DNA from 2 places in the Streptomyces sp. NPDC060209 genome. Region 1 is predicted to be linked to the other one. Evidence: riboswitches for the same ligand, from Rfam matches in the RefSeq annotation. Region 1 holds a riboswitch; the other holds the start of a gene.
What was found. A riboswitch is a leader RNA that binds a small molecule or an ion and turns the genes downstream of it on or off. The one in region 1 is predicted to bind thiamine pyrophosphate.
Positions count from the first base shown of each region.

Region 2: it holds a riboswitch for thiamine pyrophosphate, as region 1 does, so the genes downstream of both, thiO (glycine oxidase ThiO) here and ACFWFI_RS16005 (thiamine ABC transporter substrate-binding protein) in region 1, are expected to answer to the same signal.

Region 1 covers NZ_JBHWZS010000070.1:479-7,775, forward strand. The annotation lists gene ACFWFI_RS15995 (hypothetical protein) at 39-572, shown strand; gene rlmN (dual-specificity RNA methyltransferase RlmN) at 760-1,866, shown strand; TPP riboswitch at 1,944-2,060, shown strand; gene ACFWFI_RS16005 (thiamine ABC transporter substrate-binding protein) at 2,133-3,227, shown strand; gene ACFWFI_RS16010 (ABC transporter permease) at 3,278-4,891, shown strand; gene ACFWFI_RS16015 (ABC transporter ATP-binding protein) at 4,894-5,919, shown strand; gene ACFWFI_RS16020 (SRPBCC family protein) at 6,007-6,459, shown strand; gene ACFWFI_RS16025 (LOG family protein) at 6,475-7,297, opposite strand, start outside.
Region 2 covers NZ_JBHWZS010000172.1:8,780-16,076, reverse strand. The annotation lists gene metF (methylenetetrahydrofolate reductase [NAD(P)H]) at 1-186, opposite strand, end outside; gene thiE (thiamine phosphate synthase) at 365-1,015, opposite strand; gene ACFWFI_RS27515 (Rv2175c family DNA-binding protein) at 1,162-1,527, opposite strand; gene ACFWFI_RS27510 (NAD(P)/FAD-dependent oxidoreductase) at 1,587-2,828, opposite strand; gene ACFWFI_RS27505 (hypothetical protein) at 2,857-3,198, opposite strand; TPP riboswitch at 3,250-3,362, shown strand; gene thiO (glycine oxidase ThiO) at 3,360-4,571, shown strand; gene thiS (sulfur carrier protein ThiS) at 4,568-4,804, shown strand; gene ACFWFI_RS27490 (thiazole synthase) at 4,807-5,601, shown strand; gene pknB (Stk1 family PASTA domain-containing Ser/Thr kinase) at 5,730-7,297, shown strand, end outside.

The DNA.
Region 1 (7,297 bases):
GGAGACGACAGCGGTTCTTCGTCGCTCCGAGGAGGTACGTGGCCGTGCGTGACGTGAAGCTCTGGCTCGACCGCAGTACGACCGCGCAGGCGGTGCTGATCTTCGCACTCGGCGTGGGTGCCAACGCTCTGTTCCGCCGGGATGTGCCCCTCGGCTGGTCGGTGATCCAGACAGCGGTCTTCACCGCCGTCGTCATCGGCATCGTGACCGTTCAGCGCCGCAGGGCCGGCCGTGCGGCCGGCACCGACCCGCGCGGAATCGCCGAACTCAACCGCAAGATCCGGCACCGTGAGGTGCCGGAGGACCCCGAGGAGCGGGCGACCATGCGAAGGCTGGTCGCCGACCAGCTGGGGAGGATGGAACGGGGCGGCCGGTGGCTGCCGTACTGGCTGGGCTGCATGGGCCTGGTCGCGGTCGGCCTGATCGTCCTGGGGGCCGTCACCGGCTCGCTGACGGTTCCGCTGATCTTCGCGCTCGGCACGGCCGGCTTCTGTTACTGGATCTTCCGGATGCACCGTCGCGCCGTGGAGCTCCACCGTCACATGCGCTCCGCCCTGCGGAATCCTGGTTGAGGGACGTCCGCCGGCCAGGGCGGTCCCACCGTGCGATCGGTCACGCTCGCCGAGCACACCTGGGCCGTCCCTGGGCCGTGGAACGCACGTCGACGGAGGCCGGCGGCGACCGTAGGGGCCTCTCCCGTCCCGCCCGGTCCGTAGGCGGCCCTGAGTACCACGGCGTGTCTGCGACACTGGGAGAACCATGCCTAAGCCCGGAGAACTCACTTTCGTCGCGCCCCGTGGAGCCAAGCGGCCGCCGCGGCACCTCGCCGACCTCACGCCCGACGAGCGCAAGGAAGCAGTCGCCGCGACCGGCGAGAAGCCCTTCCGCGCCAAGCAGCTGTCGCAGCACTACTTCACGCGGTACGCGCACGACCCGGCGGAGTGGACCAACATCCCGGCCGCCTCGCGCGACAAGCTCGCCGAGGCGATGTTCCCCGACCTGATGTCGGTCATACGCCACATCAGCTGTGACGACGACACCACCCGCAAGACGCTCTGGAAGCTGCACGACGGCACGCTCGTCGAGTCGGTCCTCATGCGGTATCCGGACCGGGTGACCATGTGCATCTCGTCGCAGGCGGGCTGCGGGATGAACTGCCCGTTCTGCGCCACCGGCCAGGCCGGCCTCGACCGCAACCTGTCGACGGCCGAGATCGTGCACCAGATCGTGGACGGCATGCGGGCGCTGCGCGACGGCGAGGTCCCGGGCGGGCCGGCGCGGCTGTCGAACATCGTCTTCATGGGCATGGGCGAACCGCTGGCCAACTACAACCGCGTGGTCGGGGCGATCCGCAGGCTGACGGATCCGGAACCGGACGGCCTGGGGCTCTCGCAGCGCGGGATCACCGTGTCCACGGTGGGCCTGGTGCCGGCGATGCTGCGCTTCGCCGACGAGGGCTTCAAGTGCCGGCTCGCGGTCTCCCTGCACGCTCCGGACGACGAGCTGCGCGACACACTCGTGCCCGTGAACACCCGCTGGAATGTCCGTGAGGTCCTGGACGCCGCGTGGGAGTACGCGGAGAAGTCCGGCCGCCGTATCTCCATCGAGTACGCGCTGATCCGTGACATCAACGACCAGGCATGGCGGGGCGACCGGCTGGGCCGGCTGCTCAAGGGCAAGCGGGTACACGTCAACCTCATCCCGCTGAACCCGACCCCGGGCTCCAAGTGGACCGCCTCGCGGCCCGAGGACGAGAAGGCTTTCGTCGAGGCGATCGCGGCCCACGGCGTGCCGGTCACCGTCCGGGACACCCGCGGCCAGGAGATCGACGGGGCCTGCGGACAGCTGGCGGCCTCCGAGCGCTGAGAGGGTTCCGAGGACGGGCGCTATCCGGCCGGTCAGGCGTGATCCGGCCGGTGTAGCCTGGCCCGGAAATCAACTTCATATTCCGACAGGGGAGCGCCACAGCGCTGAGAGTGCGGCACCGAGGACAGGTCGGCCGCAGACCCTCTGAACCTCGCCCGGGTCATTCCGGGTAGGAAGTTCGGACCTTACTCAAGCTGTTGCGCCCTGCCCGCTCGCCGAGCGGACAGGGCCGCGTCTCTTCCTGGTCATCTCCAGGAGGAATCACCATGAAGACCACCACGAAGTACGCGGCGACGGCGCTCGCCGCCGCGCTCGGCGTCTCCGCGCTCGCAGGCTGCGGCGGATCCGACGGCAAGGCGTCCGACGGCACGGGCGCCGGCTCGAAGACCGTCACCCTGGTCAGCCACGACTCCTTCAACGCCTCGGACGCGGTCCTGAAGGCGTTCACGAAGGAGACCGGCTACAAGGTCAAGGTGCTCAAGAGCGGTGACGCCGGAGCGGCCCTCAACCAGGAGATCCTGACCAAGGGCTCCCCCCGCGGCGACGTGTTCTTCGGCGCCGACAACACGCTGCTCTCCCGCGCCCTCGACAACGGCCTGTTCACGCCGTACGAGGCGAAGGGCCTCGACCGTGTCGCGGCCGACACGCAGCTCGACGAGGAGAAGCACCGGGTCACGCCCATCGACACCGGCGACATCTGCGTCAACTACGACAAGAAGTACTTCGCCGACAAGAAGCTCGACCCGCCGAAGACCTTCGACGACCTGCTGAAGCCCGAGTACAAGAACCTCCTCGTCACCGAGAACGCCGCGACCTCCTCGCCCGGCCTCGGCTTCCTCCTCGGCACGGTCGCCACCCAGGGCGAGACCGGCTACCAGGACTACTGGAAGAAGCTGAAGAGCAACGGCGTCAAGGTCGTCGACGGCTGGGAGCAGGCGTACAACGAGGAGTTCTCCGGCTCCGCGGGCGGAAAGAAGGCCAAGGCCGAGCGCCCGCTCGTCGTCTCGTACGCCTCCAGCCCGCCCGTCGAGGTGCTGTACGCCGACCCGCAGCCCACCGAGGCCCCGACCGGTGTCGCCACCGGCACCTGCTTCCGCCAGATCGAGTTCGCCGGCCTGCTGGACGGCGCGAAGAACGAGGCGGGCGGCAAGGCACTGCTGGACTTCCTGATCAGCAAGCAGTTCCAGGAGGACATGCCGCTGAACATGTTCGTGAACCCGGTGGTGAAGGACGCGAAGCTGCCGGAGCTGTTCACGAAGTTCGGTGCGACCGTCGACAAGCCGGCGACGGTGGCCCCGGAGAAGATCGCCAAGAACCGTGAGCAGTGGGTCCAGTCGTGGTCCTCGCTCGTCGTGAAGTAGTCGCGCGGCCCTCGGCCTCGTGGAGGGGGAACGCGGTGCGGCTCGGCCTCATGGCCGTGCCCGTCGCGTTCTTCGCCCTGTTCTTCGCCTACCCGGTCGTCGCGATCGTCGGCCGGGGGCTGAAGGCGGACGGCGTCTGGCAGTTCGGCCGCATCGGCACGGTGCTGAGTCGGCCGGACATCCTCGACGTCCTCTGGTTCACCACGTGGCAGGCCCTCGCCTCGACCGTGCTCACCCTGTTGATCGCGCTGCCCGGTGCCTACGTCTTCGCCCGCTTCGACTTCCCCGGCAAGCAGTTGCTGCGGGCAGTGGTGACCGTGCCGTTCGTCCTGCCGACCGTCGTGGTGGGCACGGCGTTCCTGGCGCTGCTGGGACGCGGCGGGTTCCTCGACGAGCTCTGGGGCGTACGGCTCGACACCACGGTGTGGGCGATCCTGCTCGCCCATGTGTTCTTCAACTACGCGGTCGTCGTACGGACGGTGGGCGGGCTCTGGTCCCAGCTCGACCCCCGCCAGGAGGAGGCCGCCCGGGTGCTCGGGGCCGGACGCCTCGCCGCCTGGCGGCGGGTGACGCTGCCCGCGCTGGCCCCCGCCGTCGCGGCCGCGGCGCTCATGGTCTTCCTCTTCACCTTCACCTCCTTCGGAGTCGTCCAGATCCTCGGCGGTCCGGCCTACTCCACGCTGGAGGTGGAGATCTACCGGCAGACCGCGCAGCTCCTCGATCTGCCGACGGCCGCCGTACTGACCCTGGTGCAGTTCGCCGCGGTCGGCGGGATCCTCGCCGTCCACGCCTGGACCGTACGGCGCCGGGAGACGGCCCTGAAGCTCGTCGACCCGGCGCAGACCGCCCGGCCGCCCCGCGGAGCCGGGCAGCGGGCGCTGCTCGGCGGTGTACTGCTGACCGTGCTGCTGCTCATCCTGCTGCCGCTCGGCGTGCTGGTGGAACGCTCCCTGGACACCTCCGGCGGCTACGGATTCGACTTCTACCGCGCGCTGCAGTCCGTCGACGCCAACGGCTCCACCTTCCTCGTGCCGCCGCTCGACGCCATCGGGAACTCCCTGCGTTACGCGCTGGTCGCGACCCTCATCGCCCTCGTGATCGGCGGCCTCGCGGCCGCCGCGCTGACGCGGCGGGCCGGCAGGCTCGTGCGCGGCTTCGACGCCCTGCTGATGCTGCCGCTCGGAGTGTCGGCGGTCACCGTCGGCTTCGGCTTCCTCATCACCCTCGACAAGCCGCCGCTCGACCTGCGTACGTCCTGGATCCTCGTGCCGCTCGCCCAGGCACTGGTGGGCGTCCCCTTCGTCGTACGGACCATGCTGCCCGTCCTGCGCGCGGTCGACGAACGGCTGCGGGAGGCCGCCGCGGTGCTCGGCGCCTCGCCGCTGCGGGCCTGGCGAGAGGTGGACCTCCCGCTGGTGCGGCGGGCGGTGCTGGTGGCCGCCGGGTTCGCCTTCGCCGTGTCGCTCGGTGAGTTCGGCGCGACCGTGTTCATCGCGCGACCCGACAATCCCACCCTGCCGGTCGCCGTCGCCAGGCTGCTGGGGCGCTCCGGAGAGCTCAACTACGGCCAGGCGATGGCACTCAGCACGATTCTGATGCTCGTCTGCGCGGTGTCGCTGCTCCTGCTCGAACGTATCCGCACCGACCGATCCGGGGAGTTCTAGAGATGCTGGCAGTGGAGTCGGCCACGGTCCGGTTCGGGAAGCGGACCGCGCTGGACGCGGTGGACCTGGAGGTCGCCGACCACGAGATCGTCTGCGTGCTGGGGCCGAGCGGCAGCGGCAAGTCGACGCTGCTGCGGGCCGTGGCCGGGCTTCAGCCCCTGGACGGCGGCCGGGTGCTCCTGGACGGCGCCGACCAGGCGTCCCTGCCCGTGCACCGGCGCGGGCTCGGCCTGATGTTCCAGGACCACCAGCTGTTCCCGCACCGGGACGTCGGAGCCAACGTCGCCTTCGGGCTGAGGATGCACGGAGTCCCCCGCGCCGAGCGCGAGCGCAGGGCCGGTGAACTCCTGGACCTGGTCGGCCTGCCGGGGGCGGGCCGTCGGGCCGTCGCCGCCCTGTCCGGCGGTGAACAGCAGCGGGTGGCGCTCGCCCGGGCCCTGGCGCCCCGTCCGAAACTGCTGATGCTGGACGAGCCGCTGGGCCAGCTGGACCGGAGCCTGCGCGAACGGCTCGTCGTCGAACTGCGCACCCTCTTCGGCCGGCTGGGCACCACGGTGCTCGCCGTCACCCACGACCAGGGCGAGGCGTTCGCGCTCGCCGACCGGGTCGTGGTCATGCGCGACGGCCGGATCGCCCAGGCGGGTACCCCGCTGGAGGTCTGGCAGCAGCCCGCGTCGGCCTTCGTCGCCCGCTTCCTCGGCTTCGACAACCTGGTGGACGCCACGGTCACGGGTACGGCCGCCGACACGGTCTGGGGCAAGGTTCCGGTGCCCGAGGACTCCCCCCAGGGCGGATGCGAGCTGCTCGTGCGGCCGGGCGGCGTGCGGATCGGCGGCCCGAAGGACGGCCTGCGCTGCACGGTGGGCGCACGCACCTTCCGGGGCCACCACGTCACCGTCACCCTGCACCCCGGCGACGGTCCGGCCCTGGAGGCGGAGTGCGGTCTGCGGGACACCCCGGAGGAGGGGGCCGTCGTGGGAGTGACGTTCGACCCGGCGGAGACGGTGGTCCTTCCCCGGGAAGCCTGAGGCGGCCGGGAACGCCGGTACGACCGGCTGGCGGCTCTCCGTGGGGCGTGATCCCCTGGACGGAAACGTCCGGAAGGGGCAGGAAACATGACGCGGTCGGCGCGTGAGGGCATCGACATCACCCGAGTCGTCGCGGCGCCGCGGGACCGGGTCTTCGAGGCCTGGACGGTCCCCGAGGATTTCGCCGCCTGGTACGGGGGTGACGCCGACGTACCGCTCGACCGGGTGTCGATGGATGTCAGGCCGGGCGGCGAGTGGAGCCTGGTCATCGTGGTGCCCGGCGCGGACATGCCCTTCCACGGCGTCTACCGGGAGGTGTCCGCCCCGGAGCGGCTCGTCTTCACGCTGAAGGACCGGAGCGCGCCCGCGGACATCGAGGGCGAGACGGTCACGGTGACCTTCACCGAGAGGAGCCGGAAGTCCACCGAGATGGTCTTCCGGCAGCGCGGCGGCAATCTCACGCCCGAGCAGTACGCCGCGGCCGAGGACGGCTGGGAGGCCTTCTTCGACGCCCTCGACGCGCGGCTCGCCGCCCGCTGAGCCAGTCCGTCCGGTTCAGCCCGTCAGCCGGGCGAGCGCCGGGGCCGCCTCCTCCACCGTGTCGACGAGCGCGATACGGGACTCCATGGCCCGGTCCGCCGCGAGCGCGCTCAGCAGCGGCCAGGCGGGCAGCTTCTCAGTCCAGTGCGCGCGGTTCACCAGCACCATCGGTGTGGGCGCGGAACGGGACTCGTAGTAGTTCGGCGTCGCGTTGTCGAAGATCTCCTGTACGGTCCCGGCGGCGCCCGGCAGGAAGATCACACCGGCTGTCGAGCGGGCCAGCAGCCCGTCCTCGCGCAAGGCGTTCGCGAAGTACTTGGCGATGTGGTCCGCGAAGGCGTTCGGCGGCTCGTGACCGTAGAACCACGTGGGGATCGCGACCGAGGATCCCCCTTCGGGCCAGCGCTCCCGGACCGCGAACGCGGCCCTCGCCCAGTCGGTGACCGACGGGTCGAACGACGGTGTCGCGGCGAGGAGTTCGCAGGCCTTGAGCAGCATCGCGTCGGAGTGCGGAGCCGCGTACGCGCCGAGGTTGGCCGCCTCCATGGCACCGGGGCCACCGCCCGTCGCCACGGTCAGACCGCTGCGGGCCAGCTCCCCGCCGAGCACGGCCGCGCCACGGTACGCCTCGGACCCGCGGGCCATCGCGTGACCGCCCATCACACCCACGACGCGGGCCCCGACGAGGTGTTCGTCCAGGGCGTCGGACACCGCGTCGTCGTGGAGCGCCCTCAGCATCGAGGCGAAGACGTCGCCGTTCGCCTTGGTCTTCTGGAACCAGCCGTACGCCCGCGCGTCCGGGGTCGCCCCGTAACCGCCCTCCGCCAGGCCCTCGTAC
Region 2 (7,297 bases), on a different contig from region 1:
GTACGTCACGGAGACGAAGCTCGGTGCCACGGCCTCGACACGGCGCAGGGCGTTCCAGAGGTTCCGCTCGCCCTTCTCGGTCTTGGGCGCCCAGAATTCGAACGAGAACGACGTCTCGCCGGTCGCGAGCAGCTCACGCACGGTGCGCGCGTGATCTGTCCTGGTGGAAGGTGTGCCAAGGGCCATACTGGGAGGTTAACCAGGGCCCGGCGGTACCCCAACCAGAGGGGGCGAATTGACCGGAATGAGGTGGATTTTGTCCACCCCTCGGACACCCCTCCGATGCTCACGCCGAAGCTTCGTCCCGGTGCCCCTGCGACACGCTTCGGGCAGTCCGCCCCGAGCGGGTGCGAGCCCGCCCGGTTCAGGCGGTGCGTGCCCGGATGCGCCGCGCGAGCGACGCGGCCGCAGCTGCCGGGTCCGCCGCCTCGGTGATCGCCCGGACGACGACGACACGACGTGCGCCGGCGTCCAGCACCTCGTCCAGATTGCCGGCGTCGATCCCGCCGATGGCGAACCAGGGACGCGTCGTGCCGAGCGAGGCGGCGTAGCGCACGAGGCCGAGGCCCGGGGCGTGCCGGCCGGGCTTGGTCGGGGTGGGCCAGCAGGGGCCCGTGCAGAAGTAGTCGACCCCCGGCTCCGCGACGGCCGCGTCGACCTCCGCCTCGGCATGGGTGGAGCGGCCGATCACCGCGTCGCCGCCCATGACGGCACGGGCGGCGGGCACGGGCAGATCACCCTGCCCGAGGTGCAGCACGTCGGAGCCGATCGCATGGGCGACGTCCGCCCGGTCGTTCACCGCCAGGAGCGCACCGTGGCGCTTGCAGGCGTCGGCGAGGACCGCGAGGTGTTCGAGCTCCTCGGCCGCCTCCATGCCCTTGTCCCGCAACTGCACGATGTCCACGCCGTTGGCCAGCACGGCGTCGAGGAACTCGGGGAGATCACCCTGCCGCTTGCGGGCGTCCGTGCACAGGTAGAGCCGGGCGCCGGAGAGCTGGTTGCGAGGCGTGGACATGATGAATTCCCCCGTCGGTGCGTGGATGGATCTCTGATGCGGCGACGAATCGCCCGTACGTCGATGGATCACCGTGCCGGCAGTCCGGTAACGGCGGAGTGCGGGCCGCGTGTGCCACGGCCCGCACTCCACTCACGGTCGTCCGGTCAGACGGCGAGCGCCTGGGCGCGGCGCTTCACCTCCGTACCGCGATTCTCACTCAGGGCCTGCGCGGGGGTTCCGGGCAGGCTCGGGTCGGGGGTGAAGAGCCATTCCAGCATCTCTTCGTCGTTGTAGCCGTCGTCCCTCAGGAGCGTCAGGGTCCCTACGAGACCCTTGACCACCTTGTCGCCGTCGATGAAGGCGGCAGGCACCTGGAGCGCGCGGTTCTCACCACGTCGTACGGCGATGAGCTGGCCTTCCTTGACCAGCTGCCGTACGCGCGTCACCTCGACATCGAGCATTTCCGCGATGTCGGGAAGGTGGAGCCATGCGGGGACGAGAGCATCGATCTTTGCGTCAATCTCGGTCACAGGGACAAGCGTGCCATCCCGGACCGACAGTCGGTACCCGGGCCGACCGTACGTGGCCGTCACTGCCCCCGGAGCGCCGTCGATTTCAGCGGGACGGAGGAGTCGGCGGCCCTCACCGGATCGATCCGCGCCCCGGCTTCGACGAGCTTGCGCCCCTGCGCCAGGTCGCGGGGCCTGCTGACGGCCAGCACGGCCACCAGGACCCCTTGCCGCAGCCAGCAGACCGTCCAGGACGGGTCCGCGGGGTCGCCCCGCCACAGCAGCGTGTCGGCGCCGGTGTGATGTCCGGCGTACTGGACGAAGCGTCCGAACTGCTCGGACCAGAAGTAGGGCACCGGGTCGTACGTCCTGACGACACCGTCCGCGAGGGCGGCGGCGACCGTTCGGGGCCCCTGGAGGGCGTTGTCCCAGTGGTGGACCAGGAGCCGCTCACCGTAGCGGGCGGAGGGGAAGGAGGCGCAGTCGCCCACCGCGTAGACATCGGGCAGTGAGGTGCGCAGCGAGCTGTCGGTGGTGACCGAGCCGTCCGGGCCGAGTGCGATGCCCGAGCCCGCGAGCCACGCGGTCGCGGGCCGGGCACCGATGCCCACGACCACCGCCCCGGCGGGGATCACCCGGCCGTCCGCCAGGTGGACGGCGCCCTGTTCGACGCGTGCGACCCGGGCGCCGGTGAGGAGTTCGGCTCCGCTCTCGGCGTACCAGCCGGCCATCGGAGCGGCGACCTCGGCGGGCATCGTGCCGGCGAGTGGGCGGCCGGCGGCCTCGACGACGGTGACCGCGCAGCCGGCGGCACGGGCCGCGGTGGCGAACTCGGCGCCGATCCAGCCCGCTCCGACGACGACCACGTCGTGCTGCCGCTCCAGGACGGGCCGCAGCCGTGCGGCGTCGTCGAGGGTTCGCAGCAGATGGACGCCGGGCACGCCCTCGGAACCCGGCAGTCCGACGGGTTCCGCTCCGGTGGCGAGGACCAGCACGTCGTAGCCGACGGGCCCCTCCGGGGTGTCCAGCTCATGCGCCTCGGCGCGCAGGCCGGCCACATCGAGCCCCAGGCGCAGAGTGATGCCCAGGGACTCGAAGTCGACGTCGAAAGCGGAGTCCTCGGCCTTGCCGAGCAGTACCGCCTTGGACAGGGGAGGCCTGTCGTACGGCTGGTGCGGTTCGGCTCCGATCAGGGTGACCGGGCCCGTGAACCCCTGTTCGCGCAGGGCCACGGCCGTCTGCACGCCGGCCATGCCCGCGCCCACGATCACGACTTCCCGCGGCCGGTCTCCCGCTGCCGGGTCCTGCGTCTGCTCGTCCACCCGTCCACCCTAGCGATCTGATGCGCCGTCAGCTCGCGAGCTCTTCCACCACGCTCGTCCCGCTGCCCTGCTGGGACTCCCATTCCCATGTCTCGTCCAGGCGGACCCTGCCGTCGGACAGGTCCGTGACGGTCGAGACGCAGTGCCCGGAGGAGGTCGTTCCGTCCTGCTTCAACTGGACGTAGCGGAAGTCCAGGGTGTCCGCGTCCCGGGTGCCGACGAGGTGACCGCGGACGACGTCACCGCCCGCGTACTCGGCCCATATCCGGCCGTCCCGCTCGTGGTACGAGAACCGGGTGAGAGTACCGACCTGGCCGGGGGCCTGGTCGGCGACCGGCGAGAGGACGAGTCCGTCGAGCGAACGGGCCACGGGCACTGCTCCCTTACTGGCTGCGGGCGGTGGGGTTTAGGCTGGCCACCGTAAGGCACTCGCGGGAGTCCGGACGCACCGGGCTGAGAGGGAGGCTGACCGGCCTCCGACCGTACGAACCTGATCCGGGTCATGCCGGCGAAGGGAGGGGCTGGACGCCCATGCGCATCTCCGCAGACAGTTCCGACGTCCTGGTCGTCGGAGGCGGCATCATCGGCCTGGTCACCGCCTGGCGGTCGGCCCAGCACGGCCTGCGCACCACGCTGGCCGATCCGGAACCGGGCGGCGGAGCCGCCCAGGTGGCGGCCGGGATGCTCGCCGCCGTCACCGAGCTCCACTACGGCGAACAGACCCTGCTGGGCCTCAACGTGGCCTCCGCCAAGCGCTATCCGGCGTTCGTGGCCGAGCTGGAGGAGGCGAGCGGGCAGACGACCGGCTTCCGCGCCTGCGGCACCCTCTCCGTCGCGCTGGACTCCGACGACCGGGCGCATCTGCGGGAGCTGCACGCGCTGCAGCAGCGTTCGGGGCTGGAGTCCGAGTGGCTCAGCGGCCGTGAGTGCCGGCGCCTGGAGCCGATGCTCGCGCCGGGTGTGCGCGGCGGGCTGCGGGTCGACGGCGACCACCAGGTGGATCCCCGACGGCTGGCCTCGGCACTGGTCACCGCGTGCGAGCGGGCGGGCGTGGTCTTCCGCCGCGCCTGGGTCCAGCGGCTCTCCGTCACGGGCGGCCGTGCGACGGGAGCCGTACTGGCGGACGGTACGGAACTCGCCGCCGGCCAGGTGGTGCTCGCCGGCGGCAGCCTCAGCGGCAGGCTCGCCGGGCTGCCCGGGGCCGTCGTGCCGCCGGTACGCCCGGTCAAGGGGCAGGTGCTGCGGCTGACCGTGCCTGCCGCGTACGCCCCCTTCCTCAGCCGGACGGTGCGGGCCGTGGTGCGCGGCAGCCATGTCTACCTGGTCCCGCGCGCCGACGGTGAGCTGGTGGTCGGCGCGACCACCGAGGAGCTGGGCTGGGACACCACGGTCACCGCGGGCGGGGTGTACGAGCTGCTTCGTGACGCCCATGAGCTGATGCCGGGCATCACCGAGCTACCACTGACCGAGACCCGGGCAGGTCTGCGGCCCGCGTCGCCGGACAACGCGCCGATGCTGGGCCCCACGGCTCTGCCCGGCCTGCATCTCGCCACCGGGCACCACCGCAACGGGGTGCTGCTGACCCCCGTCACCGGCGACGTGATGGCCCACGTGCTGACCACCGGCGAGCTGCCCGAGCTGGGCCGCCCCTTCGCACCGGGCCGCTTCGCCCCGGCCCCCGAGACCGCTCGGACCACCTCCCCCGAAGACACCGCCCCCGCGCCGCAGGAGCAGCCCGTATGACACAGCCCGTGCCCGCCGCCGTCCCTGTTCACGTCTCCCTGTCCGTCAACGGGGAACACCGCACCCTCCCCGCCGGCACCGCGCTGGACACCCTGGTCGCGGCGCTGACCACGGCTCCCTCCGGTGTAGCCGCCGCGGTCAACGAGGCCGTCGTCCCACGCGGCCAGTGGTCCGCCACCGTGCTCGCCGACGGCGACCGCGTCGAGATCCTCACCGCGGTCCAGGGAGGCTGACCATGTCCGACGATCTCTTCACCCTCGGTCCGGCCACGTTCTCGTCCCGGCTGATCATGGGGACGGGCGGGGCGCCCAGCCTGGACGTGCTGGAACGCTCCCTGATCGCCTCGGGCACCGAGCTGACCACCGTGGCGATGCGCCGGCTCGACCCGACCGTCCAGGGTTCGGTGCTCTCCGTCCTGGAACGCCTCTCCATCCAGGTCCTGCCGAACACCGCGGGCTGTTTCACCGCCGGCGAGGCCGTACTGACGGCCCGGCTGGCCAGGGAGGCGCTGGGCACCGACTGGATCAAGCTGGAGGTCGTGGCCGACGAGCGGACCCTGCTTCCCGACCCGATCGAGCTGCTGGACGCCGCCGAGATCCTGGTCGACGACGGTTTCACGGTCCTGCCGTACACCAATGACGACCCGGTTCTGGCCCGAAAGCTCCAGGACGTGGGGTGCGCGGCGATCATGCCGCTGGGCTCCCCCATCGGCTCCGGGCTCGGCATCCGCAACCCGCACAACTTCCAGCTGATCGTCGAGCAGGCCGGGGTCCCGGTGATCCTCGACGCCGGCGCCGGGACCGCCTCGGACGCGGCGCTGGCGATGGAGCTGGGCTGTGCCGCTGTGATGCTCGCCTCGGCGGTGACCCGGGCGCAGGAGCCGGAGCTGATGGCGGCGGCCATGCGGCACGCGGTGGACGGCGGACGCCTGGCCTACCGGGCTGGACGCATCCCGCGCCGCCATTTCGCCGAGGCGTCCTCGCCGGCGGAGGGCCGCGCGGTGCTGGACCCGGAGCGCCCGGCCTTCTGAGGTCCGGGCACCCGCGGCGGCCTCCCGGTCACAGCACGTGCATACCCCTGTCACGGCTCGGCACCGGAACGGCCCCCGGGACACCCTGGGCCATCCGTCGTGTCCGTGGCAGCTCGTAGACTCGCCCCGTGGACACGACCCTCCAGGACCCCCTTGTCGGGCAGCTGCTCGACGGCCGCTATCGCATTGATGCGCGCATCGCCGTCGGCGGTATGGCCACGGTGTACCGGGCCGTGGACACCCGGCTCGACCGGGTGCTCGCCCTCAAGGTGATGCACCCGGCGCTGGCGACCGACGCCGCGTTCGTCGAACGCTTCATCCGCGAGGCCAAGTCCGTCGCCCGGCTCGCCCATCCGAACGTGGTGGCCGTCTTCGACCAGGGTGCCCAGGGCGCGTACGTGTACCTCGCGATGGAGTACGTCGCCGGATGCACCCTGCGCGATGTCCTGCGCGAGCGCGGAGCGCTGCAGCCCCGGGCCGCGCTGGACATCCTCGAACCGGTGCTGGCCGCCCTCGGCGCCGCGCACCGCGCGGGCTTCGTCCACCGCGACATGAAGCCGGAGAACGTCCTGATAGGGGACGACGGCCGGGTCAAGGTCGCCGACTTCGGCCTCGTACGCGCCGTGGGAACCGCCACGGACACCACCGGCTCGCTCCTGGGCACGGTCTCCTATCTGGCTCCGGAGCAGATCGAACAGGGCACGGCCGACACCCGGTCCGACGTGTACGCCTGCGGTGTGGTGCTCTACGAGATGCTGACCGGCGGCAAGCCCCACACCGGGGACACCGCGGCCCAGGTCATCTACCAGCACCTGAACGAGGACGTCCCCGCGCCGTCCGCCGCCGTCCCGGGCCTGGCCGCCGGGCTGGACGAACTGGTGGCCGCGGCCACCGCCCGCAACCCCGATGCCCGCCCGTCCGACGCGGTGGCCCTGCTCGCCGGGTCCCGCGAGATACGGGCGGCCCTCACCCAGGAGCAGCTCGACGCGGTGCCCCCGCAGGCCATCGCGGAGGCGCACGACGCCGCCGAGGACCGTACGAGCGTGATCCCCAGGGTGATCCCGGCCGGCCAGGGCACCGCTCATCACACCAGCCGGCTGGAGATGCCCCCGGCCTCGCCCCGGGAGCCGGGACGGGGGCGACGCGGGCCCTTCGTCGGGCGCGGCCGTCGCGGGATGCTCACCGTGCTCGTCGCCGTCCTGCTCGTGCTGGGGGTCGGAGGGGGCGTCTGGTACATCAACTCGGGTCAGTTCACCCGGGTCCCCTCCGTCCTGGGCCAGACCCAGAGCGCCGCCGAGAAGCGGCTCACGGACGAGGGCCTGGATCTGAAGGGTGTCGACCGCGCCTACAGCGACACGGTGAAGCGCGGCACGGTGATCAGCAGCGACCCGGGCTCCGGCGAGCGGATCCGGGGCAACGACGCGGTGAAGCTGGTGATCTCGCGCGGCCCGGAGATCGTCAAGGTTCCCGATGTCGAGAGCCTCGCCCTGGCCGAGGCCCGGCGTGAGCTGAAGAAGTCGGGGCTCGCGCCCGGAATGGTGACGCGGGAGTTCAGCGAGGAGATCGACCGGGGCAAGGTGATCCGTACGGATCCCCGTGCCGGCACCGAGCGCCATCCCGACTCGGCGGTGGCCCTGGTCGTCAGCAAGGGCAGCCCCGTCGACGTGCCCGATGTCACCGGCCTCTCCGTCGACGA